2 regions of the Pseudomonas sp. Q1-7 genome follow, and region 1 is predicted to be linked to the other one. Evidence: riboswitches for the same ligand, from Rfam matches in the RefSeq annotation. Region 1 holds a riboswitch; the other holds the start of a gene.
What was found. A riboswitch is a leader RNA that binds a small molecule or an ion and turns the genes downstream of it on or off. The one in region 1 is predicted to bind cobalamin.
Positions count from the first base shown of each region.

Region 1 (7,048 bases):
GCGCGGGCACGAACCACGCGGGCCAGTTCTTCCTTGAGGCTGCGGATGCGTGGCAGGTCGGGCTGGCTGTGGTCGCCGTGGTAACTGGCGACCCTTTCCCCGCGCAGGGTTTCGGCGGCGGCGAGCATGCCGCCCTGGAACTGGTAGTAGTCGTTCGAATCGAGCAGGTCGTGCTCGCGGTTGTCCTGGTTCTGCAGCACCGCCTGCAAGCGTTGCAGGCGCTGGGCGAAGCGTTCCCGAGCCGGGGTGCCGGCATCCTGCGCGCCATAGGCATAGCCGCCCCAGTTGAGATAGACCTCGGCCAGCTCGGCGCGGTCCTGCCACTGGCGTGCCTCGATGGCGCCCTGCACGCCGGCGCCGTAGGCCCCGGGCTGGGCACCGAAGACCCGCCAGCCGGCCTGCAGGCGGGCATCTTCGACGGCCAGGCCTTCGGCGGCGAGGCGTGTGCTTTCCTGTTTCACCCGTGCCGCGAGGGGGTTCAGGTCCTCCGGTTCGTCCAGTTCAGCCACGGCCTGCACGGCGGCGTCGAACAGGCGGATGAGGTTGGCGAAGGCGTCGCGGAAGAAGCCCGACACCCGCAGGGTCACGTCCACCCGCGGACGATCCAGCAGGGACAACGGCAGGATTTCGAAGTCTTCCACTCGCTGGCTGCCGGCCTGCCACACCGGCCGCACGCCCATCAGCGCCAGGGCCTGGGCGATGTCGTCGCCGCCGGTGCGCATGGTGGCGGTGCCCCACACGGAAATACCGAGCTGGCGCAGGTGGTCGCCCTGGTCCTGCAGGTGGCGCTCCAGCAACAGGCTGGCGGACTGGAAGCCCAGGCGCCAGGCGGTGGGCGTGGGTAGATTGCGCACGTCCACGGTGAAGAAGTTGCGCCCTGTGGGCAGTACGTCGAGGCGGCCGCGGCTCGGCGCGCCGCTGGGGCCCGGCGGGACGAAGCGGCCTTCCAGGGCGGCCAGCACGCCGCCGATTTCGGCGCCGCCGCAGGCATCCAGGGTGGGGGCGATCCGGGTCCGCAGGTTGTGGATAACCGCATCGCTGGCGGCGCCGATGGAGCCGAAGTCGCGGGTCTCGATCAGGCCCAGGGCGAGCAGTTCCAGGCGTTCGCGGGTGTCTCCATTGCTGCGCCAGGGTTCCGCGCTGATGGCGTCCAGCACCGCAGGGCGCGGGCCTTGCCAGGGCTCGCCCCAGTTCAGGTCGAGCGGGTCGCTTCCCAGTTTCAGGTCACTGGCCAGGGCACGCAGCAGGCTGGCGTTGGCGCCCTTGCCATCGCTGCGCGGTATCCGCACCAGGGACAGCAGGGTGTCATCCCGCAGGCGTCCGGACGGCGACTCGCCGAACACATGGAGGCCATCGCGGATCTGCGATTCCTTGAGGTCGCAGAGGTAGGCATCCAGTTGCGGCAGCCAGCTGTCGGCGTCGTCGTTGAGGCCGAGGTTCAGCTCGCGGTCGAGTGAGGTTGCCCTCACCAGTTCGAGGATTTCTCCCCGCAGTTGCACGGCCCGGCGCGGGTCGAGCAGGGTCGCGTCGTAGTATTCGTCGGCCAGCCGTTCCAGGTCGCGCAGGGGCCCGTAGGTCTCGGCGCGGGTCAGCGGCGGCATCAGGTGGTCGATGATCACCGCCTGGGCGCGGCGCTTGGCCTGGGCGCCTTCGCCGGGGTCGTTGACGATGAACGGGTAGATGTTCGGCAAGGGGCCCATCACCGCGTCCGGCCAGCACTCGGCGGACAGGCCGACGCCCTTGCCCGGCAGCCATTCCAGATTGCTGTGCTTGCCGACGTGGACCAGCGCGTCGGCGGCGAAGACCTCCCGCAGCCAGAAGTAGAAGGCCAGGTAGCCGTGGGGCGGCACGAGGTCGGCATCGTGGTAGATGGCCGCCGGGTCCAACTGGTAACCGCGTGCCGGCTGGATGCCGACGAAGGCGAGGCCGCAGCGCAGGCCGGCGACCATCATCCTTCCGGCGCGGAACATCGGGTCCTGCTGCGGCTCGCCCCAGCGCGCGCGCACCGCGTGCTGGTTGGCCTCCGGCAGGCGGGCGAAACAGGCGAGGTAATCGGCCAGCGCCAGGCTTTGCGCGCAGGGACGCAGGTCGAGGTTGTCCAGGTCGTTGCTGACGCCACCCAGCAGGCTGTGGATAAGTGCCGTGCCGCTGTCCGGCAGACCGGCCACGGGATAACCCTCGGCCTCCAGGGCGCGCAGGATGTTCAGCGCCGCTGCCGGGGTGTCCAGGCCCACGCCGTTGCCGATGCGGCCGTCGCGGGTGGGGTAGTTGGCGAGAATCAGCGCGACGCGCTTGTCGGCGTTGGCCTTGCGCGCGAGCGCGCACCAGCGCCGGCCCAATTCGGCGACGAAGTCCATGCGCTCGACCTGGGGCAGGTAGCAGACCACGTCGCTCTGGCTGCGCTCGCTGCGCCAGGCCAGGCCCTTGAAGCTGATGGGGCGGGTGATGATGCGGCCATCCAGTTCCGGCAGGGCGATGTGCATGGCCAGGTCGCGCGGGCCCAGGCCTTGCGGGTTTTCGCGCCAGAGCGGTTCGTTGTCCAGCGAGCAGATGGCCTGCAGCACCGGAATGTCGCGGCGGAACGGGCGCGGGCCGGGAGTGTCCGGGTTGGACTGGGCGAAGCCGGTGGTGTTGATGATCAGACTGGCGTCGGCCGCGTCCAGCCAGTGCTCCACCGTCTCCAGGCATTCGGCCTCCTTGAGGCTGGCGACGGCGATGGGCAGCGGATTCAGGCCCTGGGCGGCGATGCGCGCGCAGAAGCTGTCGATGAAGGCTGTGTTGGCGGCCTGCAAGTGGGTTCGGTAGAAGAGCAGGGCGGCCACCGGCTGTCCGGGCTGCCACTCGGATTGCCAGTCGTCCAAGCGCGCCGGGCTCAGGCGCGGGTGGTAGAGGGCGACGCGGGGCAAGGCGCGGGGTTCGCTCCAGGGGTAGTCGCGGTCAAGCCAGCGGCTGGCCAGGCAATGGAAGAGCTGTCGCGCGTTGTCCAGGCCGCCCTGGCGCAGGTACTGCCAGAGGCGTTCGGCCTCTTCGGCGGGCACGTTGCACAGGCCGGTCAGCTCCGGGTCGGGGCGGTCGTCACCGGGTACCAGTATCAGCGTCGCGCCACGCTCGGCCAGCGTCACCAACTGCTCGATGCCGTAGCGCCAGTAGCCGACGCCGCCATGCACCGAGATGAGGATCACCTTGGCGTGTTGCAGCACTTCGTCGACATAGAGGTCCACCGAGGCGTGGTTCTGCAACTGCATGGGGTTGGCCAGGCGCAGGCTGGGGTAGTCCGCCGGCAGCTCGCGGGCGGCCTCGGCCAGCAGCGCCAGGTGGGAGTCGCCGCTGCAGAGAATCACCAGCTCGGCAGGCGTCTGGGCCAGGTGGGCGATGCCGTCGTCGGGGACGAAGCCGCCGGGTTGGGTGCGCAGGAGGTGCATGCTCTTTTACCCCCTCTCCCTCTGGGAGAGGGTTGGGGGGAGGGAAGGTCCCCGCGCCCGGCTATTGCCCTCACCCCCGGCCCCTCTCCCGATGGGGGAGGGGCGTTGTGCGTGCCTCATGCCAGCGCAGTCCGCAGCTCATTGGCGATGGCGACCTGGTCCAGCTCCTGGCCGATCACCACCAGGCGGGTGCCACGGGGTTCGTCGGCCAGCCATTTGCGGTCGAAGTGCTTGTCGAAGCGCTTGCCGACGCCCTGCACCAGCAGGCGCATGGGTTTGCCGGGGATGGCGGCGAACCCCTTGATGCGCAGGATGGCGTGGCGTTCCACCAGTTGGCCGAGGGCGCTGAGCAGCGTGGTTTCGTCCACGTCCGGCAGGTCGACGTGGAAGGAATCGAACTCGTCGTGATCGTGGTCCTCGTGGCCTTCGTGGTCGTGGTGGGTGGGGCGGCTGTCGATGTGCAGCTCGGCCTCGGCATTCAGGCCCAGGAGGATATCGAGCGGCAGCTTGCCGGCGCTGGCCTCGACGATCTTCACCGCCGGCGGCAGCTCTTCCGCCACCTCGGCGCGCACCGCGGCCAGGGCGTCGGCGCTGAGCAGGTCGGCCTTGTTCAGCACCACCAGGTCGGCGCTGGCCAACTGGTCCTCGAACAGCTCGTGCAGCGGCGATTCGTGGTCCAGGTTCGGGTCCTGGCGGCGCTGCTCGTCCACCTGTTCGGGGTGGGCGGCGAAGGTGCCGGCGGCCACGGCCGGGCTGTCGACCACGGTGATCACCGCGTCGACGGTGCAGGCGTTGCGGATTTCCGGCCACTGGAAGGCTTGCACCAGTGGCTTGGGCAGGGCCAGGCCGGAGGTTTCGATGAGGATCTGGTCGAGGTCGCCACGGCGTGCCACCAGCTCGCGCATCACTGGGAAGAACTCTTCCTGCACGGTGCAGCAGAGGCAGCCGTTGGCCAGCTCGTAGACGCGGCCCACGGCCTCTTCCTCGCTGCAGCCGATGGCGCATTGCTTGAGGATTTCGCCGTCGATGCCCAGCTCGCCAAATTCGTTGACGATCACCGCGATGCGCCGGCCGGAGGCCGAGTCCAGCATGTGACGGAGCAGGGTGGTCTTACCGGCGCCGAGGAAGCCGGTGACGATGGTGACGGGGAGCTTGGCCAGGGTTTTCATGCGCGCCTCTGCGTGGTCGGTCGGCGGGCATGACGAACGCAGCGGGGCTCGCCCCGCGCAACGGATTCGCCACCGGATCACCCCGCCCGGTTGTGTGGAATGTCGTCGAGGCAGGTCTCCTGGCTCTCGCCCGGCCCGTTTCGGGGCCTTTCCTTCGCCTTCCCGCATGAAGCAGTGGCATTTCGAAGGCGTTCGCGGCGATCACAGTTGCGGGGGCAGCCGTGGCCTTGACCACGTTCCCTCTTAGCTCCGGGACGTGCCCGGAGAACCTCGAAAGGGCGAAGGCTACGCAGGGCGCCAACGGCGGTCAATCGCGCCAGTTGACGCTTGGTCGGTCTCGTGTTGTCCTAGCGCGGATTTTTCAGGTGCCTTGCGTCGCCGTACGCGAGGTGAAACGGGAAGTCGGTGCATCCAATTTCGGATAAGTCCGACGCTGCCCCCGCAACGGTAAGCGAACGTAGGGATTAGTAGGCCACTGTGCTTTCGGGCATGGGAAGGCAAGCCCATCCTGCCATCGGCAGGCGTCGCAAGCCCGGAGACCGGCCTGATCACGTTTTGGCAACCCGCGGTGGGCGGGCGCAAGCCGGAAATCGGGGTGCCTGTGCGCCCGCTTCCCTCATGCGCGTTCCCCTGCCGCCATCACTCGCAACGCAGAGGGAACCTCCATGTCCAGCCGCACCCTGTCCCATTCCGCCGCTTCGTCATCGACCCTGGCCCAGCGTCTCGTCCTGGCCATCGGTGCCGGCCTGATCGGCCTGTCCCTGGTGTATTTCGCCGGCTTCTCGCATATCGAGGCTGTGCACAACGCCGCCCACGACACCCGCCACAGCGCCGCCTTCCCCTGCCACTGAGTAAGCTCCGATGATCAAGCGCATTGCCCAGACCGCCGGGTTCGCCGGCCTGATCGCCGCCCTGGTGCTGACCCTGTTGCAGAGTCTGTGGGTCACGCCGCTGATCCTCCAGGCGGAGACTTACGAGACCGCCGAGCCGGCGCCTGTGGAACAGCCCCACGAGCATGAACACGGCGGCGCCGCCGTGGCCCACATCCACGATCACAGCGACGAAGCCTGGGCCCCGGAAGACGGTTGGCAGCGCACCCTCGCCACCGGGGGCAGCAACCTGGTGGTGGCGGTGGGCTTCGCCCTGATCCTCGCCGGGTTGTTCAGCCTGCGCGGCCCGACCCGCGCCTGGCAGGGCCTGCTCTGGGGGCTGGGCGGTTTTGCCACCTTCGCCCTGGCGCCGTCCCTCGGCCTGCCGCCGGAGCTGCCGGGCACCGCCGCCGCCGATCTGGCCCAGCGCCAGACCTGGTGGGTAGGCACCGCCTGCGCCACCGCTGTGGGCCTGGCGCTGATCGCCTTCGGCCGCCACTGGGCCCTGCGCGTGGCCGGCCTGCTGCTGCTGGTGATCCCGCATCTGCTGGGCGCGCCGCAACCGGACGTCCACACCAGCCTAGCGCCTGAAGCCCTGGAGCACGCGTTCATCGCGGCCTCGCTGATCACCAATGCCCTGTTCTGGGCGGTGCTGGGCTGGGCCGCCGCCTGGCTGCACCAGCGCCACGCGTCGCCCTCCGTTTGAAACTGGTCGCCGGGCTGGGTTGCCGACGCGGCTGCCCGGCGGACGAGTTGCAAGGCCTGCTGCGGCAGTGCCTGGCCGAGGCCGGCGCGTCCTTCGAGGCGCTGGTCGCGCTGGCCAGCGCCGAAGGCAAGGCGGCGGAGCCCGGGCTGAACGACCTGGCCAGGGAGCTGGGGCTCCCGCTGCATTGCCTGCCTGTGGATAAGCTGGTTGCCCAGGAACGGCGCCTTAGCCAGCCTTCCGAGCCGGTGCGCGCGGCCAGCGGCAGTGCGGGGGTGGCCGAAGCCGCCGCCCTGGCCCTGGCTGACACCCTGTTTGGCAGTCGCGCCGTCCTGCTCATCGACAAACGCCGCAGCGCCAGCGCCACCTGTGCCCTGGCCTGCCTCCAGCACGAGGTAGAACGGCCATGACCGTTTATTTCATCGGCGCCGGCCCCGGCGATCCGGAACTCATCACGGTGAAGGGCCAGCGGCTGATCCGCTCCTGCCCGGTGATCCTCTACGCCGGTTCGCTGGTGCCGGAAGCGGTGCTGGCCGGGCATTGCGCAGAGCGCGTGGTGAATACCGCCGAACTGCACCTGGAGGAAATCGTCGCCCTGCTGGCCGAGGCCCACGCCAGGGGGCAGGACGTGGCGCGGGTGCATTCCGGCGATCCGTCCCTCTACGGCGCCATCGGCGAGCAGATCCGCCACCTGCGTGCGCGGGGCATTCCCTACGACGTGGTGCCGGGGGTGACTGCCACCTCCGCCTGCGCCGCCCTGCTGGGCTGCGAGCTGACCCTGCCGGAGGTGTCCCAGACGCTGATCCTCACCCGCTACGCCAGCAAGACACGGATGCCGGAAGGCGAAGCGCTGGGCGACCTGGCGCGGCACCGTGCGACCCTGGC
Region 1 is NZ_CP116304.1:900,166-907,213, forward strand. It holds gene cobN (cobaltochelatase subunit CobN) at 1-3,422, opposite strand, end outside; gene cobW (cobalamin biosynthesis protein CobW) at 3,539-4,591, opposite strand; cobalamin riboswitch at 4,684-4,879, opposite strand; cobalamin riboswitch at 4,938-5,153, shown strand; gene PJW05_RS04110 (CbtB domain-containing protein) at 5,257-5,442, shown strand; gene PJW05_RS04115 (CbtA family protein) at 5,453-6,166, shown strand; gene PJW05_RS04120 (cobalamin biosynthesis protein) at 6,163-6,573, shown strand; gene cobM (precorrin-4 C(11)-methyltransferase) at 6,570-7,048, shown strand, end outside.

Region 2 (7,048 bases), 1.3 Mb from region 1:
CCGGCATGCCCAGCAGCGCAGCCAGGGCCTCGGGCTCGAAAAGCGACACCCAGCCCATGCCCAGGCCTTCGGCGCGAGCCGCCAGCCAGAGGTTCTGGATGGCGCAGGAGAGCGAGGCAAGGTCCATTTCCGGCAGCGTGCGACGGCCGAACACGTGGGCCTCGCGGCCGTCCATCAAGGCCGCCACCAGCAGTTCGGCGCAATCGAGGATGCCTTCCACCTTGAGCGTCATGAAGGCATCGGAGCGCTCGCCCAGGGCTTCGGCGGTGCGCACCCGCTCGGCTTCCACCAGGGCATGGATGCGTCGACGCAGTTCGGTGGAGGTGATGCGGATAAAGCGCCAGGGCTGCATCAGGCCGACGCTGGGCGCGTGATGCGCCGCTTCCAGCAGCCGCGCCAGCAGCTCGGGGGCCACCTCGCCACCGCTGAAGTGGCGCATGTCGCGTCGCTCGGCGATGGCCCGGTAGACCGCCGCGCGCTCATCCGGGCTGAAGGCGTGTTCGCTCATGGTCGGAACAGCTCCGCCGCCGCCCGTGGATTGGACGGCAGGTAGAAGTGGATATAGGACGCCGTCAGCCGGCCGATGCGGAACACCGCCTCGGCCACCGGTTTGTCATTGGGGCACAGGCCACGCACCAGGGGCTGGAGCGGCGAATCCAGCAACGAATGATGGAAGGTGTGCCCGCGCAGGCTGCCTTCGGGCAGCGGCGCCTCCTGCAGGGCCAGGGCCGCGAGGCGCTTCTGCATGCGTGCCTGGCCGGGCAGCAGGCCGAGCAGCTCGGCGCACTCGCCCCCTGCGTCCGTCAAGGACGCCAGCAGGTAGAGCATGCCGCCGCATTCGGCGAGGATCGGCTTGCCGGCCGCATGGTGGGCACGGATGGCCTCGGCCATCGCGCGGTTGCCTTGCAACTGGCGCAGGTGCAGCTCGGGATAACCACCCGGCAGGTAAAGGCTGTCCACCTCGGGCAGGCGCTCATCGTTCAGCGGCGAGAAGAACACCAGCTCGGCGCCCAGGCGCTGCAACAGATCGAGGTTGGCCTGATAGAGGAAAGCGAAGGAGGTATCACGCGCGACGCCGATACGTACGCCGGCCAGTTCGTTGCCCAGCGACTGCGGCTCGGGGGCCGCGAAGGTCACCGGGGGCGGCAAGGCCACTTCGGCGCTGGCGGCCAGGGCATCGGCGGCAGCATCGAGGCGAGCATCCAGGTCCGCCAGCTCCTCGGCCTGTACGAGCCCCAGGTGGCGGCTGGGCAGCTCCACATCCGCGCTGCGCGGCAGCGAGCCGTACCAGCGAATCCAGTCCGGCAGGCTGTCGCGGATCAGCTCGCTGTGACGCTGGCTGCCGACCCGGTTGCCGAGCACGCCGGCAAAGGGCAAGTCCGGCTGATACGTAGCCAGGCCCACGGCCAGGGCACCGAAGGTCTGCGCCATGGCTGCGCCGTTGATCACCCCGAGCACCGGCACACCGAAGTGCCGTGCCAGGTCGGCGGCCGAGGGCGAGCCGTCGAACAGGCCCATGACGCCTTCGATCAGGATCAGGTCGGCCTCCCCCGCCGCTTCCCAGAGCAGGCGGCGGCTTTCCGCCTCGCCGATCATCCACAGGTCCAGTTGGTAGACCGACGCGCCGGAGGCACGGGCGAGGATCATCGGATCGAGGAAATCCGGCCCGCACTTGAACACCCTGACCCGCCGCCCCTGACGGGTGTGCAGGCGCGCCAGGGCGGCGGTGACGGTGGTCTTGCCCTGGCCGGAAGCCGGGGCGGCGATCAACAGTGCGGGACAGGCGTGATCCATCAGAACTCCACGCCCTTCTGGGCCTTCACGCCGGCCTTGAAAGCGTGCTTGACCAGGCTCATCTCGGTGACGGTGTCGGCGGCGTCGATCAGGCCCTGGGGCGCCCCACGGCCGGTGGCGACCACGTGCTGGCGTTCGGGGCGGGACTCGATGTCCCTGAGCACCTCGTCCAGCTCCAGGTAGCCGTGCTTGAGGGCGATGTTCAGCTCATCGAGCACCACCAGGCCGATCCGCGGGTCGTCCAGCAGGCCGCGGGCCACCGCCCAGGCCGCGCGGGCCTTCTCGATATCGCGCTGGCGGTCCTGGGTATCCCAGGTGTAGCCCTCGCCCATCACGTGGTAGCTGACCTCGTCGGGGAAGCGGCGGAAAAAGTTCTCCTCGCCGGTGGACATGCCGCCCTTGATGAACTGCACCACGCCCACCTTGAGACCGTGGCCCAAGGCACGGGCAACCATGCCGAAGGCGGAACTGCTCTTGCCCTTGCCATTGCCGGTGTGCACCAGCAGCAGGCCGTACTCGCTCTGGGCCTGGGCAATCTTTTCGTCGACCACGGCCTTCTTGCGCTGCATGCGCGCCTTGTGGCGGGCATCGCGTTCGGCGGATTCGCTCATCGGACGTTCCTCCTCACAGGGCCTGGTAACGGACGGTGAAAAACACCGCCTGTCCCGGCTGGTTATAGTCCAGGGCGGTTTCGTAATCGGCGTCCAGCAGGTTGCTGACCTTGGCCTGCAGGCGCCACTCCTCGGTCAGCCAGTATTCGCCGCGCAGGTCCACCGTGGCGTAACCGGCAACGCGTTCGCGGTTGGCCAGGTCGTTATAGCTGCGGCCTTCGGCATGCACAGTGGCGCCGACGCCGAAGCGGCCGATGCGCCGATCGAGGTCCAGATTGAAGATTTCCTTGGCCCGACGCGGCAGTTCATTACCATCGTTGGCACCGGACTCGCGGTTCTCCGGGTCGAGAAAGGTCGCGTTGGCGCTCCAGTCCCAGCCCAGCCAGTGGCTGCCGACCACCAGTTCGAGGCCATCGATGCGCGCCTTGCCGATGTTGTTCGGGCCGCCGAACGGGCCGAGGGTGGAGTCGTAGGCGATCAGGTCATCCACATGGGTGCGGTAGGCATTGATCGACCAGTGGCCCCAGTCGTGCTGACCGGCGAGGGCGGCTTCGAAGCTCTCCGAGGTTTCCGCATCCAGGTCGGGATTGCCGTAGCCGGGGTAGTACAGCTCGTTGAAGCTGGGCGCCTTGAAGGCGGTGCCGTAGCTCAGGCTGAAACGCAGCGCTTCGGTCAGGGCATAGCCCCAGGCGGCGTTGCCGGTGTCATGAGTGCCGAACTGCTCGTTGTCGTCGCGGCGCAGGGCCAGCTGCCAGTCCTGGCGACCGGCCTGGCCGAGGTATTGGGCAAACCCGCCCTGGTTCTTGCGGGAGTCCTTGTCGAAGGCGGTGGAGCTGCTGATCCGGTCGCGCTGCCAGTCGTAGCCCAGGGTCAGCACATGCCCCTCGGCCAGGGTCAGGTCGTTGAGCCAGGAGGCGCTGTCGCGGGTGGAGTCGAAGCGCGCATCGAACACGCCATCGGTGTGGCTGGTGCTCTTGTCCTCGCTGCGGCCGGCCTGCAGGGTCACATCCCAGCGTTCCGCCGGGCTGTAGCGGACGCGGCCGCCCAGCAATTCCTGGCGGTTGTCTGCGTTGGCATTGTGGCCGCCCTGTGGGTGGAAGAAGCCCGACGAGTCGATGTCGTCGTAATCGTTGTGGGCCTTGGCGCGCATCAGCGTGCCATCCAGCTCCAGGCCGTTGTCGAAACGATAGCCGGCGCGCAGGTTGCCGGAGAGGTTGCGGTAGCCGTCGGCGTCCGGCTCGTAGTAGTCGCTGCCCTGACGGCGGGAGTTGATACCGTCGGTGTCCTGGCTGCTGACCCCCAGGCTGTACCAACCCTTGCCGTCCCCCCCGGAAACCCCGGCGCTGCCTTCGTAGCTGTCGTGGGTGCCGTAGCCGGCGGAGAACCAGGGCTTGGCCCCTTCCTGGCCGCCCTTGCGGGTGAAGATCTGGATCACCCCACCAATGGCTTCGGAACCGTAGAGGCTGGAACGCGGACCACGGACCACCTCGATGCGCTCGATCAACTCCACCGGCAGGTCCTGGAAGGCGGTGAGGCCGGCGCTCACCGAACCCACCTTGATGCCGTCGATCAGCACCAGCACGTGGTCGGACTCGCTGCCACGCAGGAACAGCGTGGTGTTCTTGCCCGGACCGCCGTTGTTGCTGAGGGTCACGCCCGGCACCTTCTGCAGCAGCTCGGGCACCGAACGCGCCTGGCTGCGCTCGACTTCTTCACGGTCGATGACCGTGGTAGCGGCGAGGCTGGCGCGCACCGGCCGCTCGCTGCGGGTCGCGGTAACCACCTGCTCGTCGAGGGTCAGCGGCGCCGCGACCAGGGAGGGGGAAATGAAGGTTCCGCCGAGCAGCGCAAGCGCCGCCGGCCTGAAGAAAGGCTTGCGAATCAAGGTCTGGGTCTCCGTCGTGCCACCCGCGCGACATCTACAAGGAATACTGCATGCGGAAGGCTCCGCGATGCCCTGTTTGCGCCAGGCCGGTCTCCGGGCTTGCGAGTGGAGCCGAAACTCCCGTGCCGCGCCTTCCCATGCCAGGGGCACAGTGGCCGATTGCGGCTGTCTACTCGCCTACCGTTGCGGGGGCAGCGCCGGATTCTTCGAAGGAATGGACCGGCTTCCCTGTTTCACCCCATTGGCCGAAGCCATGGGGCACCTGAGGCAGCGGCGAAGGTTAGAGACTCGGGGAGGCAGCGTCAATTCGAGCCACCCCCTCGGTTCAAGGATGCCGCTCAGCGTCTGCAGCGCGCCGTAGGTTGGGTTGAGGCACGAAACCCAACGAGCCCATGCCGGTAATCGCGCCATTGGGCCGCGCTGCGCTTGGCGCCAACCTGCGGTCCCGGTGGCGGCATACCCGTTAGCGCATGCGGTCCGCCGTAGGTTGGGTTGAGGCACGAAACCCAACGAGCCCATGCCGGTAATCGCGCCATTGGGCCGCGCTGCGCTTGGCGCCAACCGGCGGCGCGGGTATGCGGCTCAGCGTTTTCGGCAGAGGGTCAGGCCATCGCCCACGGGGAGCATCGAGAGATCGACGCGTGCGTCATTTTTCAGCGCGCTGTTCAGGGCCTGGATGGCGCGGGTGTCGGCGCTGTCCGGTGCGGCCTCGAGCACGCGGCCGCTCCACAACACGTTGTCGAAAAGAATCAGGCCACCCTGGCGCGCCAGGCGCAGCCCTTCTTCCAGGTAGGCCGGGTAATTGGCCTTGTCGGCATCGATGAAGATCAGGTCGAAACTGCCGCTGTCCAACTGCGCCAACGTCTCCAGGGCCGGTGCCAGGCGCAGTTCGATGCGGTCGGCGAGGCCGGCTTCCTGCCAATGGCGACGGGCGATGGCGTTGTAGTCGCCGGGCAGGTCGCAGCAGATCAGGCGGCCCTCGGCGGGCAGTTCGGCGGCCATGCACAGGGCGCTGTAGCCGGTGAAGGTGCCCACTTCGAGGATGCGCCGGGCACCGATCAGCTTCACCAGCAGCGCCATGAACTGGCCCTGCTCCGGGGCAATCTGCCAGCGAGCCATGGGCAGCGCGGCGGTTTCCGCGCGCAGGCGGGCGAGCAGCGGCGTGTCCCGCAGCGAGACCTGGAGGAGGTAGCCGTAGAGGGCGTCGTCGAGGTTCAGCGTGCGGTTGGTCATGGGGGCCTCAGGGGTTCTGCGCCATGCGTGGGTCGAAGATTACGCGCTTGGCGCTGAGATAGCTGCGCTGCCAGTAGCCGTCCGACAGGCTGTCGAGGCGCACCGTTCCGCCGGTGCGCGGCGCATGGACGAAGCGCCCCTCCCCCACATAGATGCCGGCATGGCTGACCTGGCCGCCGCCGTTGGTGGCGAAGAACACCAGGTCGCCACTCTGCAGAGCATCGAGGCCGATGCTGGGGGCGCGCATGGCGAGGAGCTCGCCGGTGGTGCGCGGCAGGCTGATGCCCGCGGCGTCGCGGTAGACGTAGCCGATCAGGCCGCTGCAATCGAAGCCGCTGTCCGGGGTGTTGCCGCCCCAGCGATAGGGCGTGCCCACCAGGCCCAGGGCGCGAAACAAGACGTCTTCGGCAGCCGGCGAGAACTGCTGCGGGACGGGGGATATGACGACGGGCGAGGAAGGCGGCGCCTTGCTCGCACAAGCGGTGAGCAGCGCGGCCAGGGCAAGGATGGCGAAGCGGTCCGGTGCAAGCATGGCAAGTCAGTCCTGACTTGAGGAATCCTCGCTAATGTGCTGATCGCACAGTGATATTGCAAGAAAAAGCTGTACGCTCAGGCAGAAAAAAGCCGAGGCGGCCACTGGGGCCGCCTCGGTTTGTCGTCTCGCAACCGGCGAGATCAGCGATGCAGCGGATGCGGGGTGTTCAGCGCCAGGACGCGCTTGGCTTCCATGTAGCTGGCCTTCCAGTAGCGGTCATCGAGGCTGTCGACGCGGACACCGCCGCTACGGCTGCTGCTGGAGTGGATGAACTGGTCGTCGCCGATGTAGATGCCTGCATGGCTGACGCGGCCGCGGCCACGGTTGTTGAAGAACACGATATCGCCGGGCTGCAGTTCGCTGCGGGCGATCACCGGGGCGTCCAGGTTGATCATCTCGCGGGTCGAGCGTGGCAGCTGGATGCCGGCTTCTTCCTTGAACAGGTAGCCAACGAAGCCACTGCAGTCGAAGCCGGTCTTCAGGGAGCGGCCGCCGAAGCGGTAAGGCGTGCCGACCAGTTCGAAGCCGCGCTCCAGCAGGCCGTCGGCCAGGGAGGGCATCTGGTAGGGCTCGTCGTCGGTGAGGTTGGCCAGGTCCAGGGCGGTGGGCTCGCGATCGGCGAGCAGCGAATCCGGCGCGCCATCGGCTACGGGCGCCTGGCTCTGGAACTGCGGTTGCTGCTGCGCGGTGTTCGCGCAAGCGGCGAGAAACAGGACGAAGGTGAGAGGCACGAGGGGTGCGAAGCGCTTCAGCATGGGCACGACCGTGTCGACTGGAATTTGATGAAGGCGCGACTATGCCCTCTATCAAATCGATTTGCAAATTTAATCGCCCAAAATGTGACTCAGCAGTCCTTGCAGAATATCTAAGGCCTTTCCTCTGAGGTGAACATCGACCACGGGGCTGAGGTCGGTGAGCGCCGGATTGATCTCCACGGTGAAACCGCCTGCATGGCGGGTGCGGAGCACGGGCTCGATGATGTAAGGAAAG
Region 2 is NZ_CP116304.1:2,150,730-2,157,777, reverse strand. It holds gene bluB (5,6-dimethylbenzimidazole synthase) at 1-508, opposite strand, end outside; gene PJW05_RS10020 (cobyrinate a,c-diamide synthase) at 505-1,794, opposite strand; gene cobO (cob(I)yrinic acid a,c-diamide adenosyltransferase) at 1,794-2,405, opposite strand; gene btuB (TonB-dependent vitamin B12 receptor) at 2,419-4,290, opposite strand; cobalamin riboswitch at 4,358-4,571, opposite strand; gene PJW05_RS10005 (O-methyltransferase) at 4,873-5,523, opposite strand; gene PJW05_RS10000 (C40 family peptidase) at 5,531-6,055, opposite strand; gene PJW05_RS09995 (C40 family peptidase) at 6,199-6,813, opposite strand; gene PJW05_RS09990 (NAD-dependent deacylase) at 6,883-7,048, opposite strand, start outside.
Region 2: it holds a riboswitch for cobalamin, as region 1 does, so the genes downstream of both, btuB (TonB-dependent vitamin B12 receptor) here and PJW05_RS04110 (CbtB domain-containing protein) in region 1, are expected to answer to the same signal.